3 regions of the Microbulbifer sp. ABF4_143 genome follow, and region 2 is predicted to be linked to each of the others. Evidence: predicted binding sites of a transcription regulator. Region 2 holds the regulator's gene; each other region holds the start of a gene.
The links. Region 2 encodes FNR, which switches genes on or off when oxygen is low (the NO sensors DNR and NnrR bind a similar motif). Its sites were predicted from a motif close to TTGATNNNNATCAA; they were not measured.

Region 1 (4,208 bases), on a different contig from region 2:
CCCGTTGCGTCTCCCACACGCCCTCCATGGCGGCGACTTTCTGCGGCTGGTGCTCGAAGGTATTCAGCCCGTGCAGGTCGCCGATGAAGACCTGCAGCGGCGCCAGTATCGCCGCCAGTACCAGGCCGGTCTTCAGGGCCAGGCGCGGGGCCTTCTTTGGGTCGCCTTTGAGGATGCGGTAGGCGGACAGGCCGGCGACGAAGAAGGCCGCGGTCAGCCCCGAGGCCAGCAGCATATGGGCCAGGCGGTAGGGGAAGGAGGGGTTGAAGATAATCTGCAGCCAGTCGCTGGGGTAGGCCACACCGTCGCGCAGCTCAAAGCCCGCCGGGGTCTGCATCCAGGAGTTCAGCGCGAGAATCCAGAAGGCCGACAGGGTGGTGCCGATGGCGACCACCAGCGCGGAAAAGGTGTGCACCCTGCTCGGCACCCGCTTGATGCCGAACAGCATGATGCCGAGGAAGGTCGCCTCGAGGAAAAACGCCGTCAGTACCTCGTAGCCGAGCAGCGGGCCGGCGATATTACCCACCCGCTCCATAAAGCCGGGCCAGTTGGTGCCGAACTGGAACGACATGGTGATACCGCTGACGACCCCGAGGGCGAAGGTCAGCGCGAACACCTTGACCCAGAATCGGTAGGCCCGCATCCACACCGGGTTTTCGGTCTGGTCATAGCGCAGTTTGAAGAAAAAGAGCAGCCACCCGAGGGCGATGGTGATCGTGGGAAAGAGGATGTGGAAGCTGATGTTGGCGGCGAACTGCATCCTCGACAGGACCAGGGTATCTAGCATGGGAACCTCTGCACATAAACGGTAATTGCTGTTCCGGACGTAATCGACCCTCCGCTTGCCATTAAGATGGAAGTGGCGGCCCTGGTATTTTTTCGGGCCCCGAACTCTGAAGGTGCGAGTAGATACGTCTGGGCATTGCGGTGTGCCGTACACCGCAGAAACTCACTTCGTTTGGGGCGCACCTCCTTTTATCTTGCCTTTGAATTCGAGCAGCCTGCTGATGCCGGAGCCCAGCTTCATCAGCTTGAGCAGATCTTTCTGCTCCAGCCGGCTCAGGGTGTTGGCGAACTGGTCCAGCAGTTCCAGCAGCTCGTAGACCTCCCGCATTCTCTCCTGCGCCTGGGCCTCCTGTTCGTCCTGGGGCTCGTTCAGCAGCAGTTGGCGCAGCAGCGTCAGGGTCGGGTCCAGCTCGCGCTTGCGGCGCTCCTCGAACACGGTGCGCGCCAGGTCCCAGATGGAGCCGGCGGCGGTGAAGTAGTCCTTGCGGTCCCCGGGCAGGTGGTGCAGCTCCACCAGGCGCCAGGCCTGCAGTTCCTTCAGCCCCATGCTGACATTGCCGCGGCTGATCTTCAGCGCCTGCGCCAGCTGGTCCGCGTTCAGCGGCTCGGACTGGATCGTCAGCAGCGCAAACATCTGCCCAACGGTGCGGTTGAATCCCCAGCGGCTGCCCATCTCGCCGAAGTGCAGCACGAACGCCTGGGCCTGACTGGTTAGTTTCATTTTTTGTATTTTCAGAAATTTCTGAAAATTGTAAAGATAAATTGATCTGTGTCAATTGGTGGCTCTGGGCCGGGGCAGGCCTCGAGCGTGATCGGGGCGCTGAAAATTGACCGGTATCTGCGGACGTGCCTAGAATTCCCGTTTTGTGCGAAAAATCATGCGAAAACTGATAACAATCGCCTTCGCCGTCCTGTTTTCCACTCTGAGCTGGGCGGCTCCGCTCTCTCTGGTCAGCCCGTCGCAGGCGCCGGAGCTGGGGGCCGGGGAGGGCTATCTGCTGGTATACCTGGATGCCGGCGGAAGCGCGCCTTCGATCGAGTTCAGTCGGATTGCGCGGGCCGGCAGAGAGCCGCTGCGGCCGGGGCAGAGGTTCCGTTTTGTCGGCCCAGCCCAGACGCTCAGCCTCAAAGGCCTGTCCGCGGGCTTCTACCTGTTGCCGCTCAGAGAGGGGCAATACCAGATCACCAAGGTCAATGCCCCCTTCTATGATCTGCCCTACCGGCTGGATACGGATCTGGCATCGAACTGGAGATTCGTGATTCAGGAAGGGAAGACCAACTATATCGGCGACCTGGTGATAGCGAAGGAGCGCGCCTCCCGCTACGTGGAAACCAACCTTTTCAACCGCATTGCACTCAGGAAGTCTTCGCTCGAGGAATCACTGAATCCGCTTTTATCCCACTATCCGCTCGCATTTCACACGGGCTACCGGGACGACTTTTTTCGCAGCCTTGCCGCAACCGAAGATCAGAAGGAGTCAAGCCAGTGAAGAAGGGAGTTCTGTTTGCTTTCGTTTTTAGCTTGGCGCTGCCGGTATGTGCAGACATTGATCCAGCTTTGTTTTTTGCTCGTCCCGATTTCACCTCTGTAAGCCTCAGTCCTGATGGGAGTCGTATCGCAACGATGCATCATGGAAGTGGCCAGCAGGTGTTTGAGGTGCTATCGGTTCCCGGGAGGCAGCGACTTCTGGCGATGGAGGAGGCGGACATCCCGGGGCGTGAGTCGACAATCCAGCGCTGGGAGTGGATAGACAACCGGCGCATCCTGTTTCAGGTTTCCGCGCACAAGAAGGGTATTGAGGACCTGCTGGATACCCGGCGCAGCAGCCAATGGTTTGTGCTGGATGTGGAGCGGGGAGCAGGGGAACGAGGACAATTAAGACAGATTTTTACCAAAGGCTGGCTGGTGAGCCCGCTGCACCGGGAGCCTGGGAAATTCCTGTTTGCAAAAAGTGGTGCTTATTCGAAGGTGTACCGCATAGATGCAGAGCTACTCAGCCCGCCGGGCGGCGTCAACAAGCTGGCGGCGGTGGATGGTGGTCAATTCACCAGGTCGAATGAGGTCAGCTCGGTAAACGGCTTCGCCCTGCGCTGGTTTCTGGACCGCGAAGACCGGGTGCGGGCGGCATTGCATTACGACCGCGAGGGCAAATTGAGCCTGAGCCGTCTGGACGACAGCGGTGAAGCGACATTGATCCATACCTGGAGGCCGGAAGACGGCGGTGCCGGTAACGGGGCCTCGGAAGTGAAAGGAAAGAAAATCATTCCTGTGGCGCTGGCGGGGGATTCTGGCAGTTTCTATGGTCTGGACCTCCGCGAGGACGATGAGCGCAGCGTTTACCTGGTCGACTACACGGCAGGGACGGAAGAGCTGGTTTACGAAGCGGATTCTTTCAAGGTGGTCGACCTGATTCTCTCTCCCGAAGATGGAATGTTGATCGGTGCGCGGATGGTCCGCAACGGCGTGCTGGTGGATGATTACTTTGACGGAAGTGGTGCCGGCGCCCTGCACAAAACGGCGCGGGGCGACCGCTTCGTCACGGAGTTGGACAGGAGTGCGGACAAGAGAGTCTCGATACAGTATTGGGAGGGGCACGACCTGCCGGGTGAATACCGGCTGGACTTTGCCGACGGGCGCAAAGCGGTACTGCTGGGCTCCCACTACCCCAAATTACACCGGCGGCTGGCCAGCAAACTGGTAGACGGAAGTGTGACCGTGGAGGGGCTGGAAATCCCCTATTTGCTCAGCCTGCCCGCGCATGTCAGTGCGCCGGTGCCCCTGATCGTGCTGCCGCACGGCGGTCCTATCGGTGTGTTTGACGACCGCCACTACGATCCGGTAATTCAGTATTTCGTGTCCACCGGCTATGCGGTCCTGCGGGTGAATTTCCGCGGCTCGAGCGGTTACAGCGCCGAGCTGAAAGAGGCGGGCAAGCGGCAGTGGGGAGGTCTGATGTTGGAGGATATCCATCAGGCCACTCTGGCGGTGGCGAAACGGCCCGATGTGGATGGAGAGCGGATATGCGCAGCCGGTATCAGCTACGGCGGCTATGCCTCGCTCATGTTGGCGATTCACCACCCCGGGGTCTATCGCTGTGCGGCCAGTCTCGCCGGCGTTACCGATGTGAGTCTGATGTTGAACTCCCCTCGTCTATCTGACAGGCAAGTGGCGTGGGGCAGGGAGTATGTGGGCGATGCGGCAACGGAGTACGAGAAGCTGAAATCGATATCGCCGGTATACCTTGTGGAGAAGATCTCGCGGCCGTTACTGATTGCCCATGGCGGCGAAGACAGGGTGGTGGATCCGGAGCATGCCTACCGCTTGAAACTGATGCTGGAAAAATATGGCAAGCCGTTCGAGTGGCACTTTGAACCGGAAGTGGACCACAGCTTCGGCGATGGGGAAACCAGGGCCCGGGTGT
Region 2 (4,208 bases):
GGAGAGCGCAGGCCTGTCGGCGGAACTGCTGTCCCGCTACAGCGGCCCCTGTCCGCGCTACACATCCTATCCCACCGCGGACCGCTTCGCGCCGCTGGGCGCCGCCGAGCCCTGGCGCGCACTGGGGGATATCCGCAGCCTGTCGCTGTATGTACATATCCCCTTCTGCCGCTCCCTGTGCTACTTCTGCGCCTGCAACAAGGTGATCACCCGGCAGTACGGGCTCGCCTCCAGCTATCTCGACCACCTGCTGCGGGAGGCGCACTGGTATAGCGACAAGACCGCCGGTGCACCGGTGACACAGCTGCACCTGGGCGGCGGCACGCCCACTTTCCTCGGCGACGGCGACCTGCGCCGCCTGATCGAGGGGCTGGGGGAGGTGTTCGAACTGCGCCCCGGCGACGGGGTCGAGTACAGCATAGAGGCGGATCCGCGCACCCTCGAAATCGATACCCTGGATACCCTGCGCGAGCTGGGATTCAACCGCCTCAGCCTCGGCATCCAGGATTTCAATATCGAGGTACAGCGCTCGATCAACCGTATCTGCAGCCCCGAGCAGGTGGCTCGGCTGACCGAGGCGGCGCGGGAGCGCGGCTTCGAGTCCATCTCCTACGATCTGATCTACGGCCTGCCGCGGCAGGATGTCGCCAGCCTGCAGCGCACGCTGGACCGGGTGCTGGAACTGGCACCGGACCGCATAGCCCTCTACCACTACGCCCACCTGCCGCACCGTTTCAAGGCGCAGCGGCTGATCGAAACGGATTTGATCCCCGGGGCGGCGGAGAAGATTGCCATGCAGCTGGCCGCGGTATCGCGCCTCGGGCAGGCCGGGTACGAGTTCCTTGGCATGGACCACTTCGCCAAGCCGGACGACGAACTGGCCAAGGCGGCCCACGCCGGGATGCTGCAGCGCAACTTCCAGGGCTACACGCTGATGCCGGCGGACGCGCTGGTGGGGCTTGGCGCCTCGGCGATCAGCTACAGCCGCGACGGCTACTGGCAGAACCTGCACAAGTTGAAAGACTATACCCAGGCCATCGGCGAGCGGGGGTCGGCGGCCAGCCGCGGCTGGCTGCTGGATGAGGACGACCGGCTGCGCCAGTGGCTGATCGGCGAGCTGATGTGCCGCCTGCGCCTCGACAAGGGCGAGGCCTCGCGCCGCGCCGGTGCGCCCTTCGATGCCTACTTCCGCGCGGAGCTGGAGCGTTTGCAGCCGATGATCGATGACGGCCTGCTGCGCGACGACGCCGACAGCCTGAGCGTCACCGAGAGCGGGCGCTGGTTCGTGCGCAATGCGGCCTCCGCATTCGACAGCTACTTCCACGGGCAGGAAACCACCGCCCGCTACTCCCGTGTGCTGTGAGGGGGGACTGTAACCGGAGGCCGGGGTACAATCCCCGTATCAATGGTTTGCGATCCGGTTTCGATATGACTGATTCCTCCAAGGCAGTAAGTTGCGGCAACTGCTCGGTCAGGCGCCTGTGCCTGCCCGCCGGCCTGTCCGAGGGCGATATCGACCGGCTGGAGCAGGTCACCCGCCGCAAGAAGGTCGTCAAGGCCGGCGACACCCTGTACCGCGCGGGCGACCCCTTCGCCAACCTCTACGCGATTCGCTCCGGCAGCTTCAAGACCGCGGTGATCGCCACCGACGGCGATACCCAGGTGACCCATTTCGCACTGCCGGGGGAGCTGCTGGGCCTGGACGCCTACAGCGGCCGCAGTCACCCCAGCTACGCCGAGGCGCTGGAGAACAGCAGCGTCTGCGTGCTGCCCTTTTCCCAACTGGAGACGCTGGCGCAGCAGGTGCCGGCGCTGCAGCAGCAGATCTACAACATCTTTTCCGAAGAGCTGAAACAGGAAAACGATATCCTGATGCTGCTCGGCAGGCGCTCCGCCGATACGCGCCTGGCGGCACTGCTGATCAATATCTCCAGCCGCTACGCGCGCCGGGGCTATTCCGCCAGTGAATTCGTGCTGTCGATGCCGCGCACGGATATCGCCAACTATCTGGGCCTCACCGCGGAGACGGTCAGCCGGTTGTTTTCCCGCTTCCAGAAGGAAAAGCTGATCCGCGTCAGCGGGCGCGAGGTCGAGATCCTCGATCTGGTCGGACTCAGCGAGCTGGCCGGCACCCACTGCAGCTACGACAGCGACGGCTGAAATCGGCCGGTTGAGGAAGGGCGAAATCAAAACGGCCAGCGATGCCGGGTTCGGTCGCTGACAGAGTCCTGCAGCCAAAATCGAAGGCAAAGTACTGGGGCGGGTATTTCGAACCCTTGGCGACAGGGACGTATTTACAGCGTTTCGAAATACCCGCCCCTGTGCTTTGCCGCCACTGCAGCCGTTTAAAGCGGAATGCGTGGATCAGGGAGAGTCAGGTGTGCGCGGGAAAAATCCGCCGCCCCGGCTGTTTGGAGCCGGTGGGCGCGGAGCCCTTTTCCGGTAGCGGCTGCGCCAGCCAGTCCAGCGCCTCCTCCGGCTCCTCGAAGAAGCGCGCCTCGCCGGAGATAAACCAGGAGGCGATGCGCGCGGCTATCTCCTGCCATTTTTCGTCGCCGAGTATGGCGACCCTGGAAAACTCATTGCCGTGCTTCAGCGCCAGCTTGAAGTCATCCCAGGCGGCGCGCAGTTCCCAGCCCTCGAAGTCCCGCGCGTCCACCAGTACCTGCACCTGCGGTTTGTCGACCCCCTGCAGCGCGTAGTCTATCAGCGGGGTTATGCGCTCGTAGTCCTCGTGGGTGAGGCGGCCTATGGCCTTGATATAGAGAAAGAACTCGGAGCCGACGCGCTCGACGCCGATCGAAATTCCGTGACGCTTGATTTCCATATTTCCTCCCGGTTGGTGCGTTTGTGAACCGCTCAGGCGACGGCGGCCGCCGGTTCAGTCAGGTGCTGGTGAAGGGATTCGTAGATTTTTTTGGTCTCGGTGTTGAACAGCGGGTCCCGCTGCTCCTGCACCCGGACGCGGATTGCGTCCCAGTCCTCGGCGGTCAGATACTGCTCCACCTGCGGAAATATAGCGCTGTTCTCGAGTGCCATATGGTCGCGCTGCAGCCGCAGGTAGACGTGGCTGGCGCCCATCAGCGTATGCCGTTCCACCGCGGCGTCGTTGGCCACCGCGTAAAACAGCGCACACATCTGCTTGGTGGCCGCGGCGATGCGCCGATGCTGCAGCTGTGCCGCAATCACCGCGTCGCGGTCGTGGATGGGTTTGCCCAGAAGGCACTCAAACACCAGGTCTTCCACCGGGTGGTGCCACTTGTCCGGGTAGACGGAGAAATAGTCCAGCGCGTCCAGCATCAGCCCCAGCGTGGCCGGGTCTCTGTCGCGATGGCTGAAGTCGCGCAACAGCTGTTCGAAGCAGTCGAGCAACTGCCGCATATGTTTGTGGTCGCGGCACAGTTGCCGATAGATAGCGTTCATCCCTGGCCTCCATTGATTTCCGAATACCCCCATTGTTGTCGGCCCCGGGAGTGGTCGCTTGATCTGGATCAAGCCGCGGGCAGTTTGCGCAACGGCGGGTGGGATAGGGCGAATCGAAGATCCGCGCACAGGGTGGAGGCGGCTTTGCGCGGGGTCTGGCTGCGTCAACAGTATGTGACCCGGCGGTTTCACGCGGTTGCATCCGCGCGGGCCGGGCCCGCGGGTATGGAACCAAGGCCCCGCGGCCGCGGTCACAGGATGCCCCGCGGCGATTACCCCCACTTCTGTGACCCGGTAACTGTTCGGCGGGCAACAGGGCGGTTAAAATCCGCGCAACTCTGTATTGAACAAAAGTCTGACCAACAAATTGGGGAATTCCTATGCGTAAGATTGCAAAAGGTGTAGCTGCACTGGCGCTGGTCTGTTCTTCCGCCGCCTCCGCCGAGGGCGGTTACTGGGGCGCCACCGTGGGCCTGATGGATATCGATATGCCCAACGCCGACAGCCCGCTCAACGTGGGCCTGCGCGGCGGCTTCACCCTGCCTTCCGGCTGGGGCTTCGAGGCCGAGTACACCAACTCGCTGATCAGCGGCGAGGCCGACGTCTTCGTCCGCGACGTGGATGTGGATATCCAGACCCTGGCCGGCTACGGCACCTACCGCTCCTACGGCGACCTCTACTTCAAGGGCCGCCTGGGCCTGCTGTACGAGGATGTCTCCGTGGGCAGCTTCAGCGAGGACGACACCGGTATCTCCCTCGGTGCCGGCGTGGGCTTCAACTACAGC
Region 3 (4,208 bases), on a different contig from region 2:
CAACCGCGACGAGCTGCAGGGCGTGGTGGCACACGAATTCAGCCATATCTTCAACGGCGATATGCGGCTCAATATCCGCATCGTCGGCCTGCTGCACGGCATACTGATTATCGGCATGCTCGGCTACTGGCTGCTGCGCGGCTCGCACTTCGGCTCCGGCCGCGACAACCGCGGTCGCGTGGCCCTGTTCGGCATAGGCGCCGGACTGATGGTGGTCGGCTATACCGGGACCTTCTTCGGCAACCTGATCAAGTCCGCGGTCAGCCGCCAGCGGGAATTCCTCGCCGACGCCTCGGCGGTGCAGTTCACCCGCAACAACCGCGGCATTGCCGGCGCGCTGAAAAAGATCGGCGGCCACAGCGCCGGTTCACAACTGGCGTCGAGTAACGCGGCGGAATTCAGCCATATGTATTTCGCCAGCGGCCTGAAGAGATCCTTCGCCAACCTCTTTTCGACCCACCCGCCGCTGGCGGAGCGCATCTCGAGGCTGGATCCGCAGTGGAACGGCCACTATCCGCGGACCGAAGCCGAGCCGGAAGGCCTTTCCGTCACGCCACAACAGGATGCGCAGGTACTGGGTATCGCCGCGGCCGCGCCCCTCGACAGAGTGCTGGACGCGGTGGACAACAGCATCGGCAACCCGAGCGAACAACAGGTGCACTACGGCCGGCAGCTGCTGCTGTCGGTGCCGCCGGCACTGCAGCAGGCGGCACACGACCCCTTCGCCGCGCGCGCACTGGTTTACCAGCTGCTGATGCACGCAGACGAGGCGCAGCGTCAGCAGCAGCTCCAGCTGCTGCGGAAGATCGCCCACCCGGCGGTGATGCGGGAGCTGCACAGGCTGCAACCCCAACTGCAGGAGCTGCCCACCAGCGCGCGCCTGCCGCTGCTCGACCTGTGTGTGCCGGCGCTGAAGGCGCTGGTGCCGCAGCAGTACCAGGTGTTCAAGCGCAACCTGATCAAGCTGCTGCGCAGCGACGGGGTGGTGGAGCTGTGGGAGTGGGCCCTGTACCGGGTGCTGATGCACGCCCTCGAAGGCAGCCCGGACCGCCAGCGCCTGTCTCCGAAGAAAGGCGCAGAGCGGGACGCGGCGCGCTTTATCCTCGCCGCCGTGGCCCACGCCGGCCACGCCGATTACCTGCCGGCCAAGCGCGCCTACGAGAGTGGCCTGAACGCGATGCAGCTGGATATCACGCCGCTGCCCGCGGCGGCGGATATCACCCTGCCGCGGCTGGACAAGGCCGTCGCTATAGCCGCCACCATCCAGCCGCTGCGCAAACCGCTGCTGCTGAAGGCCATCGCGGCCACCATGGCCCACGACGGCGTGGTCGAGGCGGAGGAAATCGAACTGCTGCGCGCTGTCGCCGACAGCCTCGACTGCCCGATGCCGCCGATAGTGCCGGTTAGGGACTCAGCTGCACCGCGCAGGCAGAGCGCGGCCGAGACCGCCTGAGCCGCGGATAGCAAAAAGCCGGCCAAATGGCCGGCTTTTTTGTCTCCGCTACCGCAGATTCACTGCTGGTACACGGGCCCTATTCCCATACTCCACAGGATCACCGAGCCGATCATCGTTGTCACCATCATCACCAGCGCAACCGTGACCACCGCGCAGGCATAGAGGAAGGCGCGCTCCTTGTTCATACTCATCAGAATCGGAATGCCTTCAAACAACAGGTAGATCGAATAGATCCCCGCGAGGCCGACCACCGCGACCGCCAGCCACGGGTGCGGGTAGAGGAGAACGATACTGGCGAGGAAAACCGGCGTGGTCACGAATACCGCCAGCGCCGTGCCCTCATAGTGGCGCGTGGGCTCGTCCCCCTCGACCCCGTAGGACTTGGCCATCCAGTTGATGAACTCGCCCAGCAGATAGACCCCGAGCAGCATCGCAAAATACGTCACCAGCGCCAGCACCCCGGCGCTGGTGGGCGTCAGCTTCGTCAGGTGGCCGCCCAGTTCAAAGCCGACGCGGGTGACGCCGATATAACCCGCAATACACGGAATCAACGCCAGAAACGGCACATGGCTCAGGAATACCTGAACAAAGGAATGGCGGTCCGCGCGGATCGCTTTCCACTCTTTGTCCGGGTTGGTGAGAATACCGATGGTATGACTGAGAAGTCGCACGCTTGAGCTCCCTTCGCTGCTGTTGTTAGCAGTATTGGGGTCCCGCCTGCGATTAACCAATATCAATCAGGAATAAGGCGCCAATTTTAACGACAGTTGACCTGAGTCAAGTGTGCGCGCAGACGCGGTTGCGCCCGCCGCGCTTGGCGCGGTAGAGCGCGCGATCCGCCGCCTCCAGGACCTGACGGGGCGATTTCAACCCGCCGCCGCTGGTGGCTATGCCGACGCTGACGGTAACCTTGATCGCCCGGCCGCCGCCCCGCCCGCGCCGCCTGCGGGCGCGCGCGCTGTCGGCCGTATCGCGGGAGGCCGAGCGCAGGCGCAGCGGGTAGTCGGCGATCTTTTCGCGCATCCTTTCCAGCGACTGCCGGGCGCGCTCCCCGTCGCGGCCCCTGATCACCACCACGAACTCCTCGCCGCCGTAGCGAAAGGCGCGACCGCCGCCGAAGCGGGCGATTCTGCCGGCCACCATGCGCAGCGCCTGGTCGCCGACCTGGTGGCCGTGGCGGTCGTTGAGCTTCTTGAAGTGGTCGATATCGATGACGGCGATGCTGAAGTGGCGCCCCAGTGTCAGCAGGTAGCGGCTGTAGGCACGGCGCGACGGGATACCGGTCAGCTCGTCGCGAAATGCCAGCTCGTAGGCGCTGCGCAGCACCAGCAGGGTCAGCAGCAGGCCGACGGCCGCGGCGGCCAGTTGCAGCGCCTGCGGATCGGCGCCGCGGTCGTGCGCCAGATAGAGGGCCGGGATACAGGCCAGCAGGCCCACTGCGGTGATGTCCGGCCCGGTGCACAGACGCAGTGCGGACAGCAGCGCCGCGGCGGCAAACAGCGATTCCGCGACGCCGACAGATACAGCCGAGACGCGCGGCAGTTGCAGCCGCCAGATGTCCAGCTCCGCGCCGCAACAGCCGTGCAGCAGGTAAAGCCCGGCGCCCTGCCCCACAACAGCCAGTGCCAGCAGCAGGCCAAAAGTGCTGATCGGGCTCCGGTCGCGGATAAACGCGACCAGACCGATGTTGAGCCCCACCAGCCCCAGACACAGGGACAACATCTCGCCCCGGCGCAGCCAGGGCATTCCGTCGGCGGCGAAATAGAGAGCCAGTAGCAGCGCGGCGGAAAACGCCACGCGGCTGGACTTGAAAAAGGCGCCCAGCAGCAGGGACGCCCCCAGCAATAGCGGCGGCGTTTGCGGCGTCAGCAGCGGGGAAAAGTCGATCCAGGACAGATGCTGTGCAGCGAGGTAAAGCAGCGGGAAAAGCGCTAGCCAGCTGTAGCGCAGCCAGGACAGATAGTGCGGCATAGGATGGCGGAAGGTGAAATTTGCCGCCGATTATACGCGCTTGCAACAGGTGCCGGCGGGATTGGATCGCAGTTATTCACCCGGCGCTCGAGATCGCCGGGTGAACAGCGTCAGGGGCGAGCGGCCAATACGCCTTCAAGCGCCCGCTATTTGACCACGCGCAGCGCCGGCTTCCTGGCCGACTTGCGGCCCAGGCTGGTGGGCGGGGTGGGCTCCGGCGGCTCCGGCGTCTCCTCCGCTTCAAACACCATCCCCTGGCCGTTCTCCCGCGCGTAGATGCCGACGACGGCGCCCACCGGCACCTGGATATCGGTGGGCACACCGCCGAAACGCGCGTTGAAGCGGATGGCGTAATTGTCCATCGTCAGACCCGCGACCGCCGTCTCGGAGATATTCAGCACTATCTGGCCGTCGTCATTGACATGCTGCTGCGGCACCAAGACGCCGGGTAGATGGGTATCGACGAGGATATAGGGAGTGCACCGGTTATCGGTTATCCACTCGTAGAAGGCCCGCAGGATATACGGGCGATTGGACGTCATGGCCGGTTTACTCAAAGCACACTCCCCTCAAAGGCTGCCGCTCAAATGCGCCTCAACGCATTTCCCGTTCGTACTCGGTCAGGCTCGCCTGGAAGGCCTCGCGGGCGAACAGGCGGTCCATGTAGTCCAGCAGCGGCTTGGCCTGTTTGGTCTTGGGCAGGCTGATCTCGAACTGCTCCAGGCGCCACAGCAGCGGGGCCATGCAGCAGTCCACCAGAGAGAACTCCTCGTTGAAGAAG

Region 1: the regulator FNR is predicted to act here: its motif matches at 1,549-1,562, upstream of ACXAF3_RS15080 (GbsR/MarR family transcriptional regulator).
Region 3: the regulator FNR is predicted to act here: its motif matches at 2,180-2,193, upstream of ACXAF3_RS14420 (Yip1 family protein).

Annotation. Positions count from the first base shown of each region.
Region 1 covers NZ_JBSWWT010000021.1:24,052-28,259, forward strand. Annotated here, with positions in the region: gene ACXAF3_RS15075 (cytochrome ubiquinol oxidase subunit I) at 1-787, opposite strand, end outside; gene ACXAF3_RS15080 (GbsR/MarR family transcriptional regulator) at 950-1,507, opposite strand; gene ACXAF3_RS15085 (hypothetical protein) at 1,665-2,276, shown strand; gene ACXAF3_RS15090 (alpha/beta hydrolase family protein) at 2,273-4,208, shown strand, end outside.
Region 2 covers NZ_JBSWWT010000035.1:4,042-8,249, forward strand. Annotated here, with positions in the region: gene hemN (oxygen-independent coproporphyrinogen III oxidase) at 1-1,363, shown strand, start outside; gene fnr (fumarate/nitrate reduction transcriptional regulator Fnr) at 1,429-2,160, shown strand; gene ACXAF3_RS17630 (SpoIIAA family protein) at 2,375-2,827, opposite strand; gene ACXAF3_RS17635 (hemerythrin domain-containing protein) at 2,860-3,423, opposite strand; gene ACXAF3_RS17640 (outer membrane beta-barrel protein) at 3,804-4,208, shown strand, end outside.
Region 3 covers NZ_JBSWWT010000019.1:24,587-28,794, reverse strand. Annotated here, with positions in the region: gene ACXAF3_RS14425 (M48 family metallopeptidase) at 1-1,453, shown strand, start outside; gene ACXAF3_RS14420 (Yip1 family protein) at 1,513-2,127, opposite strand; gene ACXAF3_RS14415 (GGDEF domain-containing protein) at 2,234-3,427, opposite strand; gene ACXAF3_RS14410 (ClpXP protease specificity-enhancing factor) at 3,574-3,969, opposite strand; gene ACXAF3_RS14405 (glutathione S-transferase N-terminal domain-containing protein) at 4,022-4,208, opposite strand, start outside.